3 regions of the Catenovulum adriaticum genome follow, and region 1 is predicted to be linked to each of the others. Evidence: predicted binding sites of a transcription regulator. Region 1 holds the regulator's gene; each other region holds the start of a gene.
What was found. Region 1 encodes sigma-54, which starts transcription at its own class of promoters, with help from an activator protein. Its sites were predicted from a motif close to GTTGGCACGNNNNTNGNNT; they were not measured.
Positions count from the first base shown of each region.

Region 2: the regulator sigma-54 is predicted to act here: its motif matches at 2,359-2,377, upstream of xdp1 (exosortase-dependent surface protein XDP1).
Region 3: the regulator sigma-54 is predicted to act here: its motif matches at 3,580-3,598, upstream of flgF (flagellar basal-body rod protein FlgF).

Region 1 is NZ_CP109965.1:360,293-367,877, reverse strand. It holds gene mlaF (phospholipid ABC transporter ATP-binding protein MlaF) at 1-332, opposite strand, end outside; gene OLW01_RS01550 (calcium/sodium antiporter) at 641-1,615, shown strand; gene OLW01_RS01545 (KpsF/GutQ family sugar-phosphate isomerase) at 1,615-2,598, shown strand; gene kdsC (3-deoxy-manno-octulosonate-8-phosphatase KdsC) at 2,628-3,179, shown strand; gene lptC (LPS export ABC transporter periplasmic protein LptC) at 3,176-3,727, shown strand; gene lptA (lipopolysaccharide transport periplasmic protein LptA) at 3,717-4,214, shown strand; gene lptB (LPS export ABC transporter ATP-binding protein) at 4,214-4,939, shown strand; gene OLW01_RS01520 (RNA polymerase factor sigma-54) at 4,939-6,447, shown strand; gene hpf (ribosome hibernation promoting factor) at 6,472-6,759, shown strand; gene ptsN (PTS IIA-like nitrogen regulatory protein PtsN) at 6,759-7,205, shown strand; gene rapZ (RNase adapter RapZ) at 7,211-7,585, shown strand, end outside.
Region 2 is NZ_CP109965.1:2,659,983-2,667,567, forward strand. It holds gene prsT (XrtA/PEP-CTERM system TPR-repeat protein PrsT) at 1-1,419, opposite strand, end outside; gene xdp1 (exosortase-dependent surface protein XDP1) at 1,536-2,309, opposite strand; gene OLW01_RS11625 (NAD-dependent epimerase/dehydratase family protein) at 2,456-3,271, opposite strand; gene OLW01_RS11630 (putative quinol monooxygenase) at 3,295-3,579, opposite strand; gene purU (formyltetrahydrofolate deformylase) at 3,712-4,566, opposite strand; gene ppa (inorganic diphosphatase) at 4,696-5,223, shown strand; gene OLW01_RS11645 (HAD family acid phosphatase) at 5,658-6,491, shown strand; gene OLW01_RS11650 (methyl-accepting chemotaxis protein) at 6,683-7,585, shown strand, end outside.
Region 3 is NZ_CP109965.1:2,206,438-2,214,022, reverse strand. It holds gene OLW01_RS09600 (CheR family methyltransferase) at 1-135, shown strand, start outside; gene flgB (flagellar basal body rod protein FlgB) at 342-743, shown strand; gene flgC (flagellar basal body rod protein FlgC) at 743-1,174, shown strand; gene OLW01_RS09585 (flagellar hook assembly protein FlgD) at 1,186-1,920, shown strand; gene flgE (flagellar hook protein FlgE) at 1,950-3,368, shown strand; gene flgF (flagellar basal-body rod protein FlgF) at 3,635-4,399, shown strand; gene flgG (flagellar basal-body rod protein FlgG) at 4,425-5,213, shown strand; gene flgH (flagellar basal body L-ring protein FlgH) at 5,237-5,929, shown strand; gene OLW01_RS09560 (flagellar basal body P-ring protein FlgI) at 5,965-7,050, shown strand; gene flgJ (flagellar assembly peptidoglycan hydrolase FlgJ) at 7,059-7,585, shown strand, end outside.

The sequences.
Region 1 (7,585 bases):
TGCTCTCTAATTGGAAAAGCTACATTTTCAAACACACTCATTTCACTAAACAGTGCACCACTTTGAAATAACATACTCATTTTTTTTCGAGCATCGTATAAAGCACTGCGTTTTAACGCTGGGATGTTTTCACCATCAACAATAATTTCACCCCTGTCTGGTTTGATTTGGCCTGCAATTAAACGCAACAAAGTGGTTTTACCTATACCACTAGGGCCCATTACAGCTATCACTTTACCTTTGGGAATGGTTAAACTAATATCGTCATATATCACCTTATCTCCACGCGAAAAGGTTACATTCTTCACCTCGACGTAGGCTTTTTCAGACATTGATTTTCCTTTGTATTAATGGCTTTGCCTTAAGCATCCCGCCATTCTATCAAAATTATGCAATAAAAAACGCTCTTTTATGCGTTGAATTGAACTGGTTCTCTTATCTTTTTTTCAATTTTCTTTTAATCAGAAAAGTTTCAAAACATAACTGTCAGACCTATTGATATTTAAAATAATTTCAATTGAAATGAATTATTTTTTCAATTCTCGGTTTGAAATAATAACAATAAGTATTTTCTGAAATTTATAGTGATTTAAGTATAATACAGCTAATCAATACAAATGCTGTTTTCATTAAGGTTAATATGTTAGAACAATCCCTTATTTTACTTGTCAGTTTAACGCTGCTGGTTTGGAGCGCAGATAAATTCGTTTACGGTGCTGCTGCTCTTGCTAGAAACTTAGGATTATCGCCACTGATTATTGGTTTAACCATAGTCGCCATGGGTTCCTCCGCTCCAGAAATGATGGTGGCAGGTTCAGCCTCCGTTGCTGGCAAAGTTGACACCGCAATTGGCAACGTAATCGGCTCTAACATTACTAATATCACCTTAGTCCTCGGCTTGACAGCCTTGTTTAAACCTTTACTTGTAGGCTCACAAACTATCCGCCGTGAACTACCCATTATTTTATTAACATCCGCTATCGCCGTTGCATTTCTAGCTGATTATACGCTGGCATTATGGGAAGGGATTACACTCGCTATACTTTTTTTTATTACCATAGGTTATTTAGCTTATTCATCTATCCATAAAACCCCTTTAAATCAAATAGATCGATTAGAAGATGATCTCAGTGATGATGTACCAGAGGGCGTTTCTACAGGTAAATCTATATTTTGGCTTATTGCAGGGCTTACACTGCTATTGATCAGCTCTAATTATTTAGTTGATTCTGCGGTTGTCATTGCTAAATATTTTGGAATCAGCGATTTAGTCATTGGTTTAACAATTATCGCGATTGGTACTTCTTTGCCAGAACTAGCCGCATCTATTACTGGGGTAATGAAAGGTGAAGACGATTTAGCACTAGGTAATATCGTTGGTTCAAACATTTTTAATGCGCTAGCCGTTTTGGCCATCCCTGGGATTCTAGCTCCTGGCGCAATTGACCCTGCAGCATTAACTCGTGATGGTCTGATTATGATAGGGGTCACTATAATGTTAATTGCAATGGCCATTGGCATTAAAGGACCGCGCAGTATTAATAGGGTTGAAGGCGGTATTTTATTTGCCTGTTTTATAGGCTATCAATACATGTTGTTTGGAGGCGCTAGCTAATGCCTTACAATACTCAACAAGCTGATATGCTAACAAGTGCCAGACAAGTTATAGATATTGAGTTAGATGCCGTTAAAAAACTTTATCAATCTTTGGATGAGCACTTTATAACAGCCTGTGAATTATTGTTAAGCTGCCAAGGTAAAATTGTAGTCATTGGTATTGGTAAATCAGGTCATGTTGCTCGTAAAATAGCAGCTACTTTAGCCAGTACAGGCTCGCCCGCTTTTTTTGTTCACCCGGCTGAAGCCTGTCATGGCGATTTAGGCATGATAAGCAAACAGGATATCGTGATCGCCTTATCAAATTCAGGTGAAAGCAATGAAATTATGACCATAGTGCCCGTGATAAAACGTATTGGCGCAAAAATGATTGCACTCACTAGCAATAAAAAATCGAGTTTAGCTGAGCTATCTAATGTTCATATTTTAGTAAAAGCTGATCAAGAAGCCTGCTCGCTTGGTCTCGCCCCGACCGCGAGTACAACTGCAGCGGTAGTGATGGGAGATGCAATAGCAATCACCCTGCTAGATGCTCGCAACTTTTCAGCTGAAGATTTTGCGTTTTCTCATCCATTAGGTTCTCTCGGACGAAAATTGCTCCTAAAAGTAAAAGATTTAATGCACGCCGACGAGCAATTACCCGTGGTCAATCAAACGGTTACTATTGCTGAAGCGTTACTTGAAATTTCACAAAAAAGTTTAGGCTTTGCGGCAGTAATAGACCAACAAAATAAACTCATTGGTATATTTACCGATGGTGATTTACGCCGAACTTTAGATAAAAAAATCAATATACACGACACCGCTATATCAAAAGTAATGACAACTGGTGGAGTAACGGTTACGCCAGATATGCTAGCGGCTGAAGCCCTTAAATTAATGGAAGATAAAAAGGTAAATGGCTTTATCGTGATAGATCAAAACGATCAACCAGTTGGGGCTATTAATATTCACGATTTATTAAAAGCTAAGGTTATTTAATTCAAAACTAACAATGAGAAATTTGATTAATGATATCTAACACCATTTATGGTCTTATTACACCTGACGTTGCCTATCAATTTCAACAAACAAAATTATTAATTTGTGATATTGATGGCGTATTTTCAGATGGCCGAATTTACCTTGGAAACCAAGGCGAAGAACTTAAAGCCTTTCATACGCGAGACGGATTTGGAATCAAAGCTATCATTAATGCAGGTATTCAAGTTGCCGTCATTACCGGCCGAAAATCCAATATTGTTGAAAAACGCATGACATCATTAGGGGTACAGCATATATATCAAGGCCAAGAAGATAAAACTAAAGCTTTTGACTTATTATGTCAGCAACTTGCATTAAGCGCCGATGAGGTAGCCTATATTGGAGATGATGTTCCCGATTTAACCGTTATGCAAAAAGTCGGATTAGCCATTGCCGTGGCCGATGCTCACCCACTTATTTTATCGTTAGCTCATTACACCACTAAAACTCGTGGTGGGTTTGGCGCTGTGCGGGAAGCTTGTGATATATTATTAGAAACTCGAGGTATATTAGCTCAAGCGCAAGGTATGAGTGTATGAAGCAATTGCTGTTATCTGTTTTAGTCATAGTCGCCGTTAGTCAGTATTTTTGGCGTCAATGGTCAACTGAAGACTTAACGCCCAATAAAGTGGAGCAAGTTACCCAGCCTGATTATCAAATAAAACAATTTACTCAGGTAACATATAACTCAACAGGTAACAAACAAACGCAACTAAAAGCTGAAAACCTCGAATATTACCAAGAACTTGAATTTACTTATTTTCAGCACCCTGAATATGTTTTATATTCAGATATGCAAGAATCAAATTGGGTACTCACAGCAAACGAAAGCGGTATTTACGATAACCGCCATTTGGAACTTGAAGGCAATGTATTAGTTAAATCGACTCAACCAACCGATTGGCTAAACGAAATTAATGTGTCGCGGCTTAATATGGATTTAACCCAACATACAATTACCAGCAAAGCACAAGTGAATGCCCAAGGTAATAAATTAAAGGTTTCTGGAAAAGGATTAAAAGGCAACCTAAACACTAAAGAATTTGAATTAACTCAACATGTTCAGGCGACTTATCTTGTTAAATAAACAGCTCGTACTAGGCCTAATTGCCCTACATTTTAATAGCTTTGCCCTTGAATCAGATTTTAAGGAAAATATTGTTATTGATGCGCAAAATCAACAATTAGATATAAAAACTAATACCTTAACCTTTAGTGGCAAAGTGGAAGTGTCACAAGGTTCTTTATTGATGCAATCATCCAAATTGCAAGTTTTGAAAGGCCTAAACCCTGAACAAGATCAAGATATATTGATTGCAACTGGTAGCCCTGCGCACTATCAACAAGAGCTTGAAAACGGCGCGGTACTAACAGCCAAAGCAAATCAAATTCATTACCGAGTAGACGATCGAATATTAACCTTAACGGGTAACGCACAAATTGCACAGCAAGGTAGCCAAGTGAGTGGTGATAAAATTGAATATAATTTAACACTCCAAAAATTAGTGGCTTCATCCGAACAAACTAGTGGTAACCGAGTCAGAACCGTACTAACTCCAAAAAGTGATGATTAATGGCACAGTTAATTGCAAATAATTTGGCAAAAGCGTATAAAAAAAAGCAAGTCGTAAAAAATGTTTCTTTGTCTGTCGATTCTGGCAGCATTGTTGGCTTACTAGGGCCAAATGGGGCCGGTAAAACAACCACATTTTATATGATTGTTGGCTTGGTCGAAAATGACCAAGGCGAAGTATTAATAGACGATACCAATATCACCTATTACCCAATGCATGAACGTGCACGCTCAGGCGTTGGTTACTTGCCACAAGAATCATCTATTTTTAAAAAATTAACGGTTACCCAAAATATTTTTTCCATATTAGAAATGCGAAAAGATATAAACCAGCAGCAAAAGAAAGATAAACTAGAAGAGTTACTAGAAGAGTTTCATATTACCCATATCCGAGATAGTGAAGGTATGTCTTTATCCGGTGGTGAAAGGCGTAGAGTTGAAATAGCCAGAGCATTAGCCGCAGATCCACAGTTTATTTTATTAGATGAACCTTTTGCAGGGGTTGATCCTATTTCTGTAATTGATATAAAACGCATAATTACTCATTTAAAAGAAAGAGGCTTAGGCGTTTTAATTACCGATCATAATGTGAGAGAAACTTTGGATGTCTGCGAAAAAGCGTATATAGTGAGTCAAGGGCAACTTATTGCATCGGGCAGCCCAGAACAAGTGCTAAGCAACCAGCAAGTCCGAGATGTATATTTAGGCGAGCAGTTTAAATTATAATGAAGCAATCAATTCAGTTAAAATTTGGTCAGCATTTAACCATGACTCCTCAATTGCAGCAGGCGATTCGTCTACTGCAACTGTCATCGTTAGACCTACAACAAGAAATTCAAGAAGCGCTTGATGGCAATCCGCTTTTAGAAACGGATGAACCACAGGACGACTTCGAATCGCTTGAAGAATATAACCAGACCAAAAAACAAAAAGAAGATCAAAACCGCAAAGAAAATAACAACCAAGAAAACGGCGAACAAGATGAATATTCGGTTCGTGATAGTCATGATGAAATGACTAATCAGGATATTCCCGATCAACTACCAACTGATAGCACATGGGACGACCATTTCACTCAAGGCAGTAGCAGTAATTCAAGTTCAAGCAACTACAGCTCAGATGAAGATACCGTTTACCAAGGCGAAACCATAGACTCGATCCGAGATCACCTTTTATGGCAAATGGATTTAACCCCCTTTTCTCCACTCGATCGTGGCATCGCCATAGCCATCATTGATGCAATTGATGATTCAGGCTACCTGACTGTCAGCGCAGAAGATATTTTAGAAAGCTTAGGCAATGAAGAAGTAGAGTTAGATGAGGTAGAGTGCGTACTTAAACGCATTCAAGTATTTGACCCGATAGGTGTCGCATCTCGAACCACACAAGAGTGCTTATTAATTCAATTAAACCAATTCGCTGACGACACACCATGGCTAAATGAAGCTAAGTTAGTCATCAAAAATTACATTGCCCTACTAGGCAACCGTGATTATCGAACGTTATTAAGAAAAGCCAAGCTAAAAGAAGATGACTTAAAACAAATCATGAAGCTGATACAATCGTTAAACCCAAGACCGGGTAATAGCGTTGTCGCAGAAGAGGCTCAATACATTGTGCCTGACGTCTCAGTTAAAAAGATAAAAAATAAATGGATTGTAGAGCTAAATCCAGAAAGTGTGCCTAAACTTAGGTTAAACGCAGAATATGCAGCTATGTCAAAAACAGCTCGTAATACGGCCGATAGCCAGTTTATTCGCTCACATATGCAAGAAGCCAAATGGTTTATAAAAAGTTTAGAAAGCCGAAATGAGACTTTACTTAAAGTTGCGCGTTGTATTGTAAAACAACAACAAGATTTTTTTGAACATGGCGAAGAAGCCATGAAACCTATGGTGCTGAATGATGTTGCCGAAGAAGTAGAAATGCACGAATCAACTATTTCACGAGTAACAACGCAAAAATACTTACATACTCCAGCCGGTATTTTTGAATTGAAGTATTTCTTCTCAAGCCATGTCAGCACTGAAAACGGTGGGGAGTGTTCATCGACCGCGATTAGGGCACTTATCAAAAAACTTGTTTCTGCTGAAAACCCAGCAAAGCCGTTAAGTGATAGCAAGATAGCTGAATTGCTAGCCGACCAAGGTATAAAAGTGGCTCGTAGAACCATTGCTAAATACCGAGAGTCGCTATCTATTCCGCCATCTAATCAACGAAAAAGCCTATTGTAGGCTGTAAACCAGAAGGAAAAGTCTATGCAAATCAATTTAACTGGTCATCATGTCGATATCACAACTGCATTACGTGATTATGTCGATACCAAGTTTGCCAAGCTAGAACGCCATTTTGATCATATCAACAATGTGCATGTTATCCTGAATGTTGAGAAGCTAAGCCAGACTGCTGAAGCAACCTTACACTTATCAGGCGGAGAAGTATTCGCCAATGCCGAGCATACCGATATGTATGCTGCAATTGATTCCCTTATCAATAAACTTGATAGACAAGTCATTAAACACAAAGAGAAAATGAAGCATCATTAATGGATATTCAATCTTTTTTAAGCTTGGACTGCACTGCTAGTGCAGTCCCTGTAACCAGTAAAAAACGAGTACTAGAACTCATCAGTCAAATTGCGGCTAAGCAACTCACCGCAGTTCCAGAACAAGAAATTTTAGATGCGCTTATGCAACGTGAACGGTTAGGCAGCACAGGTATAGGTAATGGCATTGCCCTACCCCATGGCCGATTAGCTCATTCAGATCAAACGGTTGCGGTATTAATAACAGCAGAAACTGCAATTAGCTACGATGCAATTGATAACCAACCAGTGAATGTATTTTTTGCCTTACTAGTACCTGAAGCAGAATGTAAAGCGCATTTAAAATCCCTTGCGGCTGTCGCAGAAAAACTTTCTGACAAAGCGATTTTAAAAAAAATCAGAACAGCACAAACCAACCAAGAGCTATATCAAGCTATTACGGAATAAGCATAATGCAACAGCTTGTCATATTATCCGGCCGTTCAGGCTCAGGAAAATCGACCGCGCTAGACCAACTAGAAGACGCTGGTTTTTATTGTATTGATAATATCCCAATACAATTATTGCCATTTTTACCTGAAGCATTAAAAGGTAAATATACACATGTTGCACTTAACCTAGATATCAGAAACTTATCAGACTGGCAGCATGATTTAGCTCAAATTATTGCTCAACTTAAAGCATCCAGTGATATTATTGTTGTTTACATGGATGCCAGCGACAGAACTTTGCTTAAACGCTATTCTGAAACTAGACGAATGCACCCTTTATCTATCACTCAAGCCAGTTTAAGTTTGGATGAAGCCATAAAAGAAGAAGGTGAGCTG
Region 2 (7,585 bases), 900 kb from region 1:
TATAAACAACAACTGCTCGGCTAAGTCTAAACTCAACTGAAAATTATTATTTTGAAGCATAAGTACCGCTTTTGCGTATAAATAAGGTTCTGAGTTTTTATCCAGCTCCATATCTAATTCAATTTTATTCAATGCATCAAGAGCTTGCTCGCTTTTACCTCTTGCCATGTAAAGCTTAGCAAACAACAATTTAATATCGTTATTGTCCGGATGCAGCCGACCTAACTCAGCTAGCCAATATTCTGCTTTGTGATATACAGCTTGCTGTAAATAAAGTTGAGCGAGTTGTAAAGATAAATCTAAGTGATTGATTATAATATGTTCATTTTCGGACAGAAGCTTCATTGCCGAAACGGGTTTATCCAATTTAATAAAAGTATTACTCAGTATTGCAATCGCATTAGGGTCAGTTGGATTTTCTTTAAGATAACTTTGAATTGCTCGACTTGCCGCTTCAAAATCCCCTTGGCTAAACGATACCACCCCATTTACAAGCTTTAATTCAGGTAATTCATCAAACTGCTCAGCTGGCAACAAAGATAATTTGTTTAATAGCTCAGATTCCATTTCACTGGCTTTATCCGATTGTTCTGTTTTATGTAACAAACTACTCATCAATAATAAAGCATTTGGGTCTTCTTCACTTTTATTGAGCAAATCTTCCAATACGGTACGAGCTTCGTCATATTGTTTAGATTTTATGAGAGCACTGATTAATGAACGCTGTAAAACACTGTCATCTTTACTTAGAGCAAGACCTTCTTTAAAAGCCTGTATTGCAGTCTCTGTACTCCCCTGCATTAACGCTAATCGTCCTTTTAAATGCCAAGTTGTTGGATTTTTTTCATCAACTAAAAAAGATTGCTCAACCAAACTTCTTGCGTCATTTAATCTTTTCCGTTTTAGCTGCAACGAAGCAAACCCATTTAGTACTTGAACATTTTCAGGGTATTTAAAACTTAACCTTTGATATAGCTCTGCAGCTTTTACATCCTGATTTAAGCTCACTAAAGCAGAAGCTTTAAGTCGTAAATATTCAAACTCGTTTGAATCAATCAACTGCCAGTTGTCGGCTAGGGTTAATACCTTTTGGTATTGGCGATCGAATATATATGCATAGGTCAGTGGTATTACGATTAGGTTAGGATCAGCTCCTAACTCCAAGCAATCTTTAAAAGTGTCTATTGCCTGATCATAATTATTAGTTTCAAGCAATAGTTTTGCATATAGCAACTTCGCAGATAAATTTTTAGAATTTCTTTGTAATTCGTTTTTTAAATGAATAAAAGCTATATCATATTTTTGCTGATTAAACGCAGCCAGAGCATCCTCGTAAGTTTTATTGTTGTCGTTTGAAAATGCGAATGGGGTAACTCCTAAACTGGCTAATAATACAAATATGGGTAAAGCTAAACGCATAATATCCCTGTCGCTAAAATTAAATTTGATTTAAGTTTGTTTATACGAAAAAAAAGGTGGCAATGCCACCTTTAAATTTAAGTTAATAAACTATAGGTAAAAACCTACAATTAAATTTAGTATTTAGTCTGCTTTCTATATTTTAACATAACACCAAATAAACCCGCTAAAAAGAGCAAAATACTAGCTGGTTCTGGCACAGGCACTGGCTTTCCTGAAGTCGTTGTTGAAGTTGTAATACCGGCAATTTTTATCGCGTCAGAAATACAATCATGTAAATATTCAAACGAAGCGTTATACGCACCTACTAACCAGTACTGACTGTTAACACCTGCAGTATCCGCACTAAAGTCATAATAAGAGTTCACGCTGACATTTTCAAAGGTCCAGATGTCAGAAGCAGAGCTGGCAACAGCATCCCAAGTTTCACCTGACAAGCTAGGTTCACTATCAAACGCAGCAACAGTTATATCACTATCAGGAAAAGCCCACCCTAAAGTAATACCACTTAAGTTCACATCTTTAGAGAAAGATAATAATATCATGTCGTAGTCAATGAAATTATCAATCGTGTGAGCATCTATATTTTGATTATATGCTAATAAACCATGGCTATTAGTATCTATACGTGCTGATTCAACTTGATTTGTCACATTCCAACCAGAAGAACACCAAAGACCGAACTGCAACCCAGAACAGTCATACTCTTCATCAGTATCAGCCCAAGCTGTTGCAGCTAAGTCAACCCCACCCTGAGAATCACTCCAGGTATTTCCAGTTGAGTTATTATTTAAGTTAGAATCTGTGTTTTTAAAATCCCAAGTTTGGTTCGCAGCAAATGATGCTCCGGAAAACAAGAGTGCAAAAACAGTTAAAATAATTTTATTCATAAGTCCTTCCCGACATTAGAATGGATTAAAACAGTGCATAGTTAAATACAAGCAAAATCAGGGCCAAAATAAATTTTTAATATAAAAACAAAAGCTTAAAATAAAAACTCAATAAACAACAGAATGAATTGTAAAGGATATTGACACTAAATAATCTGATAGACAGAACATGGATTGGGATAAATGAAACAATAACCTATTGTTAATAATTTATCAGACGAAATGCATTTTCCACTATCACCATTCATTATTTGGGGCATGTTTAAATTTTCATCATTATACCGTATCGCTGTTTGATAAAAAACTGCCTTTGTTGGATGTTTCGGCGAGACAATATTAAAAATTTGATTTGTGGCTTGTTTCTCAATCAGATAACAAATAGCACCAACAGCATCATCTAAATGCAGCATATTTGCAATCGCTTCAGAGTTTAATTTTTTCATATGCTTAACAAAACGAGCTGGGTGCCGATTTCCACCAAACAGACCACCTAATCTTACTACTAGATACTCGCCTTTAAATTCGCTTTGCAATAATTGTTCGGCAGATAATAAAATTTTAGCTTTTTCATTATGAGCGCAGGCATCTTCTTCACGCATCATTTGATTGTTATCAGGGTAAACACCGGTAGAGCTCGTCATGATTATTTTTTGTATGCCAGATGCATTTGCAGAATTAATAATTTGACGCCATTTAATTAAAAAGTCTTTTCCTTGTGTTGCTTGTCTGAACCCAGGCGGAATAGTAACAATAAGAATATCGGATTCAAATAAAGCTTGGCTTTGGGTGATATTAAACGTATCGCCCAATTTACAAACGTGAGCGTCTAAGCCCTGCAATCGAGTTTTTTCACACGCTTGCTCTGAACTATGACTGACCTTTACTTTATTTCCAGCTTGCTTAAGCGACAATGCAAGTGGTAAGCCTAACCAACCAGCACCCAACACAGAAATGTTAATCATGCTCTCCTAGTAAAATTACAAATCTAACAAGCATACCAAGTGTTTATATTTTTTTTAATTACCCAATCCTTTACTGTATTGGTAAAGGTTAGATAATGCTGGCTTTCAAGATGCATCTGAAAGGCTTGCTCATCTTTATAGGTTTCATATAAAAAGAAATGAGTAGGTGTCTCATGACTTTGGCTAACATCAAATTGCTGACAATCATCTTCTTGATGTAAAGAAGATTCCGCATGTTCTAATACTGCATCTAAAAAAGGCAGTAAATAAGCAGAATGAATTACAAACTCAACGGTCACTATATACATATTCTTTTTATTTCCATGGTTTACCAATATACCCTAGGTGATTTTTTGAATTAGGTATAACAGTAAATATTAAATATCACCCAATTTAAACATAGACGAGTTTGCTTGTTATAAGTTCAAAATGGCACAAGTTTAATCAAATACAATTGTTTTGTTACCATTTATAATAACGCGATTCTGAATATGGTTTCTAAGCCCTCTTGCTAAAGCCTGTTTTTCACACTCTCTCCCTTTTCTTACCATGTCGTCAACACTATCTCGGTGGCTAATGCGCATAATTTCCTGATCAATAATTGGGCCTGCATCTAAATCGCCAGTCACATAATGACACGTCGCCCCAATTAATTTAACGCCACGTTTGTGCGCCTGATGATAAGGTTTTGCACCCGCGAAAGAGGGTAAAAAACTATGGTGAATATTAATCACCTGCCCAGCAAATTCTTTGCAAAGTTCATCCGGAAAAATTTGCATAAAACGTGCTAACACTATGGTATTGGCTTCATACTCATATATTAGCTCTTTAACTTGCGCAAAGGCACCCGCTTTATCTTCTTTAGGAAAGGGCACATAGTGATAAGGAATACCATGCCACTGAACCATTTGTCGTAAATGTTCATGGTTGGCAATCACAGCAACAATATTACAATCGAGCTCACCACTGTGCCAGCGGTGCAATAAATCGGCTAAACAATGTGACTCCCGGCTCGCCATTAAAATAACATTTGGCTTGTGAGACGAATCAACAATATGCCAATTCATTTTAAACTGCTCGGCTACAGGCGAAAACTCTTGTTTAAATTGATCTAGCGTTAACGCAAATGACTCTGCCTCAATTTCATTGCGCATAAAAAACCAATTTTCCTGATTGTCTTTATGGTGATTTGCTTCAACGATAGAGGCTTGGTGATCAGCTAAAAACTGACTGACAGCTGAAACTATGCCAATTTGATCCGGACAATCAATGACTAAACGATAACTTTTCATTATTCAAATACCAAAAAATCTGCTTTTATTTAGACGAGATTATCAAAGTCTTAATAAATTTACTCGCCATTTTAGTTCTGAGTCTTATAATATGGGCAAATTTGCTAAAACAAACCTCTTAAAGGAAGGAAAATGAGCTTATCTAACGTACCTGCGGGTAAAAACTTACCAGAAGAAGTTAACGTAATCATTGAAATCCCAGCAAATGCTGACCCAATCAAATACGAAGTAGACAAAGACACTGGCACAGTATGGGTTGACCGTTTTATGTCAACACCAATGTTTTACCCTTGCAACTATGGTTTCGTAAATGACACTTTATCATTAGATGGCGACCCAGTTGACGTATTAGTACCAACCCCGCATCCATTAGTACCAGGTTCTGTGATTAAATGCCGCCCAGTTGGGGTATTAAAAATGAGTGACGAGTCTGGTGAAGATGCTAAAGTTTTTGCTGTACCTGTCAGCAAATTAACAAAAATTTATGATCACATCCAAGACGTGAATGACATTGATGAGTTGCTAAAAGCTCAAATCACTCACTTTTTTGAGCGTTACAAAGAGCTTGAAAAAGGCAAATGGGTAAAAGTAGAAGGCTGGGAAGATGTAGCAGCAGCTAAAAAAGAGATTGTAGAATCTTTTGAGCGCGCCAAAGCTTAAAGAACTTTAATTTCAAGCTAACAGCCAAAAAGCGATAAAAACTGAGTTTTTATCGCTTTTAATTTTTGTAATCTTAAATTTAGTCAATTGATTTAGCTGTTAACTTAGCTAATAATTTAACCAATATGCGGTAAGCAAAAGCATTCTTTAAACCCACATTGACTTAACCTGCATTTACAATGTCCGCTCATAGACCATTAACTAATTAGTCCTGCTTAAATCTAGCGGATCGGTCGACTCGAAAATAACCATAAGTCCCTAAATAACCCCCCTGCCCCAAATACTCTGAATTAAAATAATAATTCGCCTATAAATGTTTTTTAGCTCAACACTATTATTCACGTCATCAGCTATACTCATTTTAGTTTTTAATTATTCAGCCGATAACTAATTTAATGCGTTTACGTTTAAATGCTCAATAACGAACTATCATTATGCTTAAACATATTCAAAATAAAATTCAATTCAAATTATTACGCACTTTGCTCATTTGTGCTTGCATACTCCCCCCCAAATTCGCGTTAGCGGATGAATCACTTGGCGCCATTGCTTGGTTACAAAAATCAGCTGAGTTTCAAGCCATTGCCTCTCAAACCTTTGAAAATGCATCACAAAAATTAGAAAAAGCCGTATTTGATAATAATTGGACGGCCGCGATAGAACAGTTCGGTCAAGAAGGCATGAACCAACTACCCAATGCTATTATTTTAGATTTAGATGATACGCTTATCAGCACTATGCCTTATCGCGGGGAGCTCGCATTAGATAATGACGAACATAGCGAGAGCCGTTTCAATCGTTGGGTTGAACATGAACGAGTAAATTTAGTACCTTATGTCATGAAATTAATTAAAAAAGCTTCAACATTGGGCGTCAGCGTTTTATTAATCTCTGATCGGGTATGCAAACCAAATCCGAGAGATCCTTGCCCAATTAAAACAAAAACCTCAAAAGTACTCAGCCGAGTCTCACTCGCTTTTCCTAAAGACCAAATGTTTTTCAGAGGCGAATTTGCAGATTGGAATCAAGATCAAAGTAGCCGACGCCAATTTATAGCTAAACGCTATCGAATACTAATGATCGTTGGAGATGATATAAATCAAATGATCCCCAAAGCATCTAGTTTACCAGCCAGTGCCCGTTTAAAATTAACGTCACAATATGATGAAATGTGGGGCAATCGATGGTTTTTAATACCCAACCCTGTTTATGGGGGGTGGCGTGATACCATGGAAAAATCAATTAAAAACAATATAACTGGATATTGAATTTAAATGCTATTATATATCAATAACCTGACAAATTTTTATGGCGCAATAACCGTTTAAATAACTGACTTCTGGTTAGTTTGAGATTACATGTGTAACTGCGTGAAATCGCAATTTTAAATCTATAATAACTAATTAAAACGTCGCTCGTAAAAAATTAAAGACTCAATTAATTACAAGGTAATCGCTCTATGTCGCAACATATACCTCAAAAACCCAGTATGTCACTTGCCAATAAAATTTACCTAATCCCTATCATAGGCGCTATTGGTTTTTTATTTTACGTAGCGGTTATTTATTCAAAAGCCACAAACAATGTAAAAACTTTAGAAGAAGTACGAGATGTCCACTTTCCTAGTTTACAGCTTATTGAACAAAACTTAGAAACTTTAGATAGCATAAAAGAGCAACTAAGCAGCGCAGTCACAACTGGCGATCAAGATACGTTAGATAATGCGCAGCAAACTGCACAAAACCTTTCAAGATCAATAAAATCATTAGCTCAATATAACCCAGCTTATAAAACAAAAGCTCAAAGTTTTGCTCAACAATTTGATTCTTACTACCAACAAGCCAGTCGCATTAGTGAAGAAATGGTCAATAATACCGCAGATTTTGCCACCATAGGCGCGCGCGCTGAAAAAGCGAACCAAATATATGGTGAATTAGAGCAAGCCATGATGCAATTTAGAGATCAACGAGAAGACAACTTTAAAGCCGCAATTAAAGCCTCAAGTGATACCACCTCAACCCTGATAAACATAGGTATTTTAATGGCATTTGTAGTCACTGCTTTGTTAGCCATTCCGGCCTATTTAGTATCAAAAAGCCTAACTCAAAATTTAAAACAAGTGATTAATAGTTTACGTAATATTGCTGAAGAAAACGGTGACTTAACCGTCCGTATTAAAGTTGACAAAAATGACGAAATTGGTCAGTTGGTATATTGGTTTAATTCATTTATGCAACAATTACAAACCGTTATTCGCCAAGTTGTAGATTCAGCAATGCCGTTAGCTGAACTCGCCCAAACTTTACAAAATTTAGCAGAGCAAACTAAAACAACCGTTGCCACCCAAAAACAAAGTGCTAGC
Region 3 (7,585 bases), 1.4 Mb from region 1:
TTGAAACAATTTTCAAAAGCACTAAACCCAGATGGTTATCTATTTTTAGGGGCTTCGGAGTCTATTTCGGGGTTAAGTGACGACTTTGTAATGCAAAGGTGTAACCCTGGTATTGTTTACCGGTTAAAAAACTAACATACCAACAGCCATTGCCGCTTCATGTTTAAGGCGGCAATGATTGACTCTCTTTTGTCGCTAATCTCTCACCTTTATAATTAAATCCTTTCTACATTAGTTTTAACTCACTGATATTATTTGGTTATTTTTTTAGTTTTTATTGCTTAAGCTGGTTGGCATTTTATTTGCTTTATTCTAAACATGTGAGTTTAGGAGACAAAAAAATGGCGATTTCTTTCGATAAAGCTTTTGGCGTGCATCCTCAAGCGATTCAATTAAGAACTGAGCGCTCTGAAGTGTTGGCCAGTAATATCGCTAATGCAGATACACCCGGCTATAAAGCTAAAGACTTTAACTTTTCGGAAGCCTTATCTGGCGCGCGTCATCGCTATACAACGTCGCTTGAGCGCACCAATGATAAACATATTTCAGTCAGCAGTCAGATGAACGACGGCTTACAGTTCAGAACGCCAAATCAACCGGATACCGGAGATGGTAATACAGTTGATCTGCAAGCTGAACGAAATGAATTTTTACAAAACCAGGTTAGGTTTAATGCCAGTGTTCAATTTATGACAGATAAAATTTCTAGTTTGAAAAAAGCAATTAAGGGTGGGCAACCATAATGAGTAGCTTATTTAATGTATTTGATATTTCTGGCTCAGCCATGAGTGCACAGTCTGTCAGGTTAAATACCACGGCAAGTAATTTATCAAACGCGAATAGTGTGAGTTCATCGGTAGATGAGACATATCGCTCTCGTCAACCTGTATTTGCGGCTGAAATGAGTCGTGCACAAAATAATATGGATAATACAGAGAATGTTGGCGTAAAAGTACTTGGCATTGTCGAAAGCGACAAGCCTTTGCAGGTTGAGTTTAACCCTAACCACCCTATGGCGGATAAAAACGGCTACATCTACAAGCCAAATGTGAATGTGATGGAAGAAATGGCGAATATGATTTCAGCATCACGTAGTTACCAAACTAATATTCAAATTGCAGATGCCGCTAAAAAAATGCTTTCTCGAACCTTGCGAATAGGTCAAGGTCAATAAGGATAACTGATATGAGTAGCGTTGATACATCCTATACTGATTCTTTACGGTGGGAACAAAATGAAGGCACCAAAGTGCCTGAAGACACAGGTAATAAAGCATTACAACAAGAAGACTTTTTTGCTTTGTTAACCACCCAATTAGCAGCTCAAGATCCAACCAATCCAACCAGCAATGATGAAATGATCTCGCAAATGACAAATTTCACCATGGCGGACGGTATTAGTGATTTAGGCAATAAGTTTGATACTTTTACTAGTCAGTTTTCGGAATTCCTAGAAAATTCGTCATCGAGTCAAACTTCTAATAATGCATTGCAAGCCTCTTCAATGGTAGGACAGACAGTACTGGTTGAAAGCAACGAAGTTCCGCTATTTCAGTTTGATGAAGAAAATTATGGCATGTCTGGTCAATTAATGATGGAAAACGGCATGAATGATATTCGAGTTGAGGTTACAGATAGCAGCGGTAAAGTGGTTAATACCATTGAGGTTGGTGCGGTTTCAGAAGGGCCAGCAGGTTTTTATTGGGATGGTTTAGATGCCGACGGTAATCAAATGCCATCTGGTTTATATACGTTAAATGCAACGGGTATAAACCCGAGTAGTGGCGAGCGAAATGACATTAAAGTAGGTGCTTACTCTAGTGTAAATAGCGTTAGCTTTGGTAGTGGTAATAAACTTTCATTGAACTTATCTGGTTTAGGTAGTTTTTCGATGGATGATATTCTTGAAGTCGCATCTTAAGCGGCAGTAACTTAAAGAGGTGAAAACTTATGTCTTTTAACATTGCGCTTAGTGGTATTTCGGTTTCGCAAAAAGATTTAAATACAACCGCAAATAACATTGCAAACTCAAATACAACCGGCTTCAAGGGCTCGAGAGCTGAATTTGCTGATGTATATGCCAGTAGTGTATTTGGCGGCGGTAAAACAAAAGTGGGTGATGGCGGTTTAACGGCGGTCGTTGCTCAGCAATTTAGCCAGGGTAGCTTAAAATTTACAACTAACTCGCTAGATTTGGCAATTACTGGTAATGGTTTTTTTGCCACTACGCCAGAGTTAACTTCACGTGATAACACTTTTACTCGAGCTGGTAATTTTAAATTGAATGAAGATAATTTTGTGGTGACTAACCAAGGTAATTATTTACAGGTTTATCCAGTTAATGAAGATGGTACATCACAAGGGGTTTCTTTAAGCACCACAGATGCATTACGAATACCTGACTCAGCAGGTGTGCCGATTGAAACCAGTGAAGTAGAGATGACATTTAACGTAGATTCTACTTCAACTCCGCTGGACCCAGCATTATTTAATCCAAATGATAATTCAACTTATCATGCATCTTCATCTGTGACGGTTTATGACTCTTTAGGTGAGAGCCATATTCAAACCACTTATTATGTTAAAGATGAAGCGGGGGCAGCTGCTGCGCCACCAATTAATCGCTGGCATGTTTTTATGTCAATTGACGCAGATGATAATGGTAATCCTATCCCGGTTGATTTAAATGGCACCGCGACAGGGGCGACAGATCCGGATGCGGGTGGAACAGTGACTGCAGCACCGACAGGTTATGGTGCAGGTGATGGCGATTTTGTCGGTGTACCTATAGTGTTTGATAATCAAGGGATAGTTCAGTCGGTTAATGGGTATTTCCCAGGGGTTGATGCTGAACCTTTCATTCAAACTCAAGAATTGGGCCCAAATGCGGGTCAAGCAGGTGTTTTAACCAACGGGGCAAATCCAGCGCAGCAGATTACTTTAGATTTTCAAGATCCGACTCAATTTGCCTCTGCGTTTGAAGTGACCTCGCTTGAGCAAGACGGCGCAACCGTCGGGCGATTAACCGGTGTGAGTATTGGCGATGATGGTTTAGTTTCAGCGAATTATTCTAACGGCACAGTTGATTTTTTAGGTCGGGTAGCATTGGTGCGATTTGCCAATGAGCAAGGTTTGCAGCAAATTGGTAACACCAGTTGGAAAGAGACGATTTCATCGGGGCAAGCTTTAGCCGGTGAAGCCAATACAGGTACTTTTGGTAGTGTTGTTTCATCTGCACTTGAGCAATCAAATGTGGATATTACCCAAGAATTAGTTGATTTGATAACTGCTCAAAAATCATTTCAAGCTAACTCAAGAGCTTTAGATGTGAACTCACAATTACAACAAAATATTTTGCAGATTCGATAATAACTTTATCGAATCTGACAGTTCAACACCAGTCAACTCAAAGCCACATTTACTGTGGCTTTTTTATTTTTATTTAGCATCCTTCAGCTGGCAGTTAATTTTAGCTAGACGATTATCGTCAATAAACTGGCTAGCCTTTTCTTCCCTAAAAGCTAAGTTTATATCTTAAGTAATTTCAATAACTTAATTTAAATATTCTATTATTTGTTAAATTGGTATGCCGTTTGCTTTATCTATTGTACGTCAAATAATCAACGGCAGTCGATATGGATAAAATGTTATATATTGCAGCGAGCGGAGCAAAGCAAAATCTGCTCAATGTTTCTATGCAAGCCAACAATTTAGCCAATGTAAAAACCATAGGTTTTAAAGCTGATATGGCACAGGCCCGAAGCATGCAAGCTTTTGGTGAAGGTTTACCAACTCGAGTATTTTCAATGACCGAAAGGCCAGCGCAAAATATGGCTGGTGGAACTTTAATTACAACCGGACGAGATTTGGATATTGCAATTCAAGGAGATGGTTGGATGGCTGTTCAGGATAACCAAGGGGACGAAGCTTATACCCGCGCTGGTAATTTGCAAATAACCCCTGAAGGCATGCTGACTACAGCGCGAGGCAACCCTGTATTAGGGGAAGGCGGCCCTATTATTTTGCCTGTACCAGTTGATAAGGTAGAAATAGGTTTAGATGGCTCCATAGTGGTGAGGCCTCAAGGCGCACCCGCTAATTTTTTAGAAGACGTGGACCGAATTAAGCTGATTAAACCAGACGATGATTTTCAGTTAGATAAGAAAAATGATGGTTTATTTCGCCCAAAAGACCAGCAAGAATTTGAATTATGTGGATTTTGTGATGCATCGCCAGACGTTAAAATTGTTAAAGGCGCATTAGAGTCCAGTAATGTAAATGCGGTTAGTGCCATGGTTGATATGGTTTCGCTGCAACGTCAATTTGAAATGCAAACTAAGATGATGAAACAAGCGGAAACGATAGATCAGCAGTCAGACGCTTTAATGCGAGTTTTTTAATTGAGCTAATGCTCAGGAGGTTATTATGCACTCAGCTCTCTGGATTAGTAAAACCGGACTTGATGCAACCCAAACTGATATTTCGGTTATTTCTAATAATTTAGCCAATGCCAGTACGATTGGTTTTAAAAAAAGCCGAGCTATTTTTGAAGATTTATTATATCAAAACATAAATCAGCCAGGTGGTCGTTCTTCACAAGATACTGAATTGCCTAATGGGTTAATGTTGGGGGCAGGTTCTAAAGTAGTAGCGACTCAAAAAAACTTTAGTCAAGGCAATATGCAAACTACTGAAAACTCGCTCGATATGATGATTCAAGGTAAAGGTTTTTTCGAGGTTTTACAGCCTGACGGCACCATAGCTTATACCCGAAATGGCCAGTTTACTTTAGATGAAGAAGGTCAAATGGTGACATCAGGTGCGGGTTTTTTATTACAACCTAATATTGTTGTGCCTGAAAACGCACAGTCTATAACGGTGTCACAAGATGGAGAAGTTTCAGTTACCTTGCCGGGCGAAGCTGATAATGCAGTTATCGGCCAGTTAACGGTGTCTGATTTTATTAATCCATCAGGCTTACAACCTATGGGTCAAAATTTATATAAAGAAACAGCGGTTAGTGGAGCTCCAGTTCAAGGGGTTCCCGGTGTTGATGGCTTAGGTTTAACCATTCAAGGTGCATTGGAAACGTCAAATGTCAACGTCACTGAAGAATTGGTTAATTTAATAGAGAGCCAACGTGCATTTGAAATGAATTCAAAAGTCATTTCATCGGTTGACCAAATGTTAGGCCAAGCGGTTCAGCAACTATAATTTTAAATGTTTGGAGCAAAATCATGAAACCAATATATGTCATGCAATCTTTTGTATTGGTCTGTGCAGGGTTATTAACTGGCTGTGCCTCTACGCCGATGGAGCAACCAGAACCGGATGATCCTATGTATGCACCTATTGAGGCTGCTCCAACTATGACTCAAGTTGTGCCTAATGGCTCTTTGTTTAGCACTGTCGCTAACAATAATATTTACTCAGACAGCAAAGCCAGACGTCTTGGCGACATTATTACTGTCATGTTGGAAGAAAATACATCTGCTTCTAAAAACGCTAAAGCGGAATACGGTAAAGAGAATGATATCAGCATGGCGCCTTTTACCGCTTTTGGGAAAAACGTTACCTTTAAAGGTAACCCAATTGATTTAGGTTTAAGCAGCGAAACAGAATTTAAAGGCGATTCAAAAGCTGATCAAAGCAATAGCCTTAACGGTGAAATATCTGTACATGTGACGCGTATTTTACCGAATGGCAATTTGGTTGTTCGAGGTGAGAAATGGCTCACGTTAAATACAGGTAAAGAATATATTCGGTTAACCGGAACATTACGGCCTGAAGATGTGAGCAGTAGTAATACAGTTGCCAGTAATCGAATTGCGAATGCAAGAATTGAATATAGCGGAACAGGTTCGTTTGCAGATGCCAATAAGCAAGGTTGGTTATCGAGTTTCTTTTATTCCACTTGGTGGCCATTTTAAGAGGCGGGATGACGATGAAATCTCTATATAAAAAAATGCTTTGGTTAGCCAGTTTAAGTTTATTAATAGTAAGCAATCAAGCAATAGCACAACGCATAAAAGATTTAGCCAGTATCCAAGGTATTAGAAATAACCAATTAGTGGGCTATGGCCTAGTGGTTGGTTTACCTGGCACGGGCGAGCAAAGTCCTTTTACAGAACAAAGCTTTAAAACCATGCTTAATAATTTTGGTATTAGCATGCCATCTGATGTTAAACCCAAAATTAAAAATGTGGCTGCAGTTGCGGTTAGCGCAACATTACCACCTTTTACCAAACCAGGCCAAACCATAGATGTTACCGTGTCTTCTATCGGCAGTGCCGGTAGTTTAAATGGCGGTACGTTATTACAAACCTTCTTAAAGGGGATCGATGGCCAAGTTTATGCTGTCGCACAAGGTAGCTTAGTGGTTGGTGGTTTTGGCATACAAGGTGGAGATGGCTCGCGTGTATTAGTTAATACGCCAACCGTTGGTCGTATTGCTAATGGCGCTTTGGTTGAACGAGAGGTAAAAACGGCTTTAGGCAATGGCGACCATTTGGTTTATAACCTGCACCGGCCTGATTTTACCACCGCCAAGCGAATGGCTGATGTGATAAATCAATTAGTAGGGCCAAATACAGCCACAGCGGTTGATGCAACCTCAGTACAAGTGATGGCACCGCGTGATATTGGTCAACGTGTTTCTTATATCTCAACCTTAGAAAATTTACAGTTTAATCCGGCCGATGCGCCCGCAAAAGTCATTGTTAATTCTCGTACAGGCACCATAGTGATAGGTCAAGATGTGCGTTTAGCGCCAACCGCAATTACTCACGGCGGTTTAACGGTAACCATTGCTGAAAACCAGCAAGTGAATCAACCTAACGCCTTTGGCGACGGTGAAACTGTGGTCACAACTCAATCTGTGATTGATGTTGCCCAGGACGATACTCGGATGTTTGTACTGGATACGGGGGCTAGTTTAGATGAATTGGTTCGCGCTATGAACGAAATAGGCGCAGCGCCAGGAGATTTAATGGCCATTTTAGAAGCCTTAAAAGAAGCAGGTGCTTTGCAAGGCGAGTTAGTGATTATTTAGGGTTTGCAATGGACAAATTAGAGCAATCACAACTATATAACGACTTTTCTGGCTTAGATGAGCTACGTCAAGGCGGGCTTAAAAACGATAAGCAAGCGCTGCGCAAAGCCGCCGAGCATTTTGAATCTATTTTTATGAAGATGATGCTCAAAAGCATGCGTCAGGCTGAAGAGGTTTTAGCCGATAAAGATAGCCCTTTTAATAGCCAAACCACAAAATTTTATCGAGATATGCATGATGACCAAATGGCGATGGATTTATCTCAAACAGGTGCCTTAGGTTTGGCTGATTTAATTGTGCAACAACTCGATCCTAATCCTGACAATTTTCAAAGTGCGCAAAGCTTAAGGCCGGATGCCGGTTTACAGCAAGCATTACACAGCCCTAAATATGCTCAGCAATTGCGTCAAACAGATAGCGAGTTTGATAAGTCGTTAGATGACTCAATGCAGATGGCTAATTTAGTTCAGGCTGAGCAATTAGCGCGTTATCAGCATCTTCAACCCAATCAACCGCTTGCAAATGAGCCAATTCA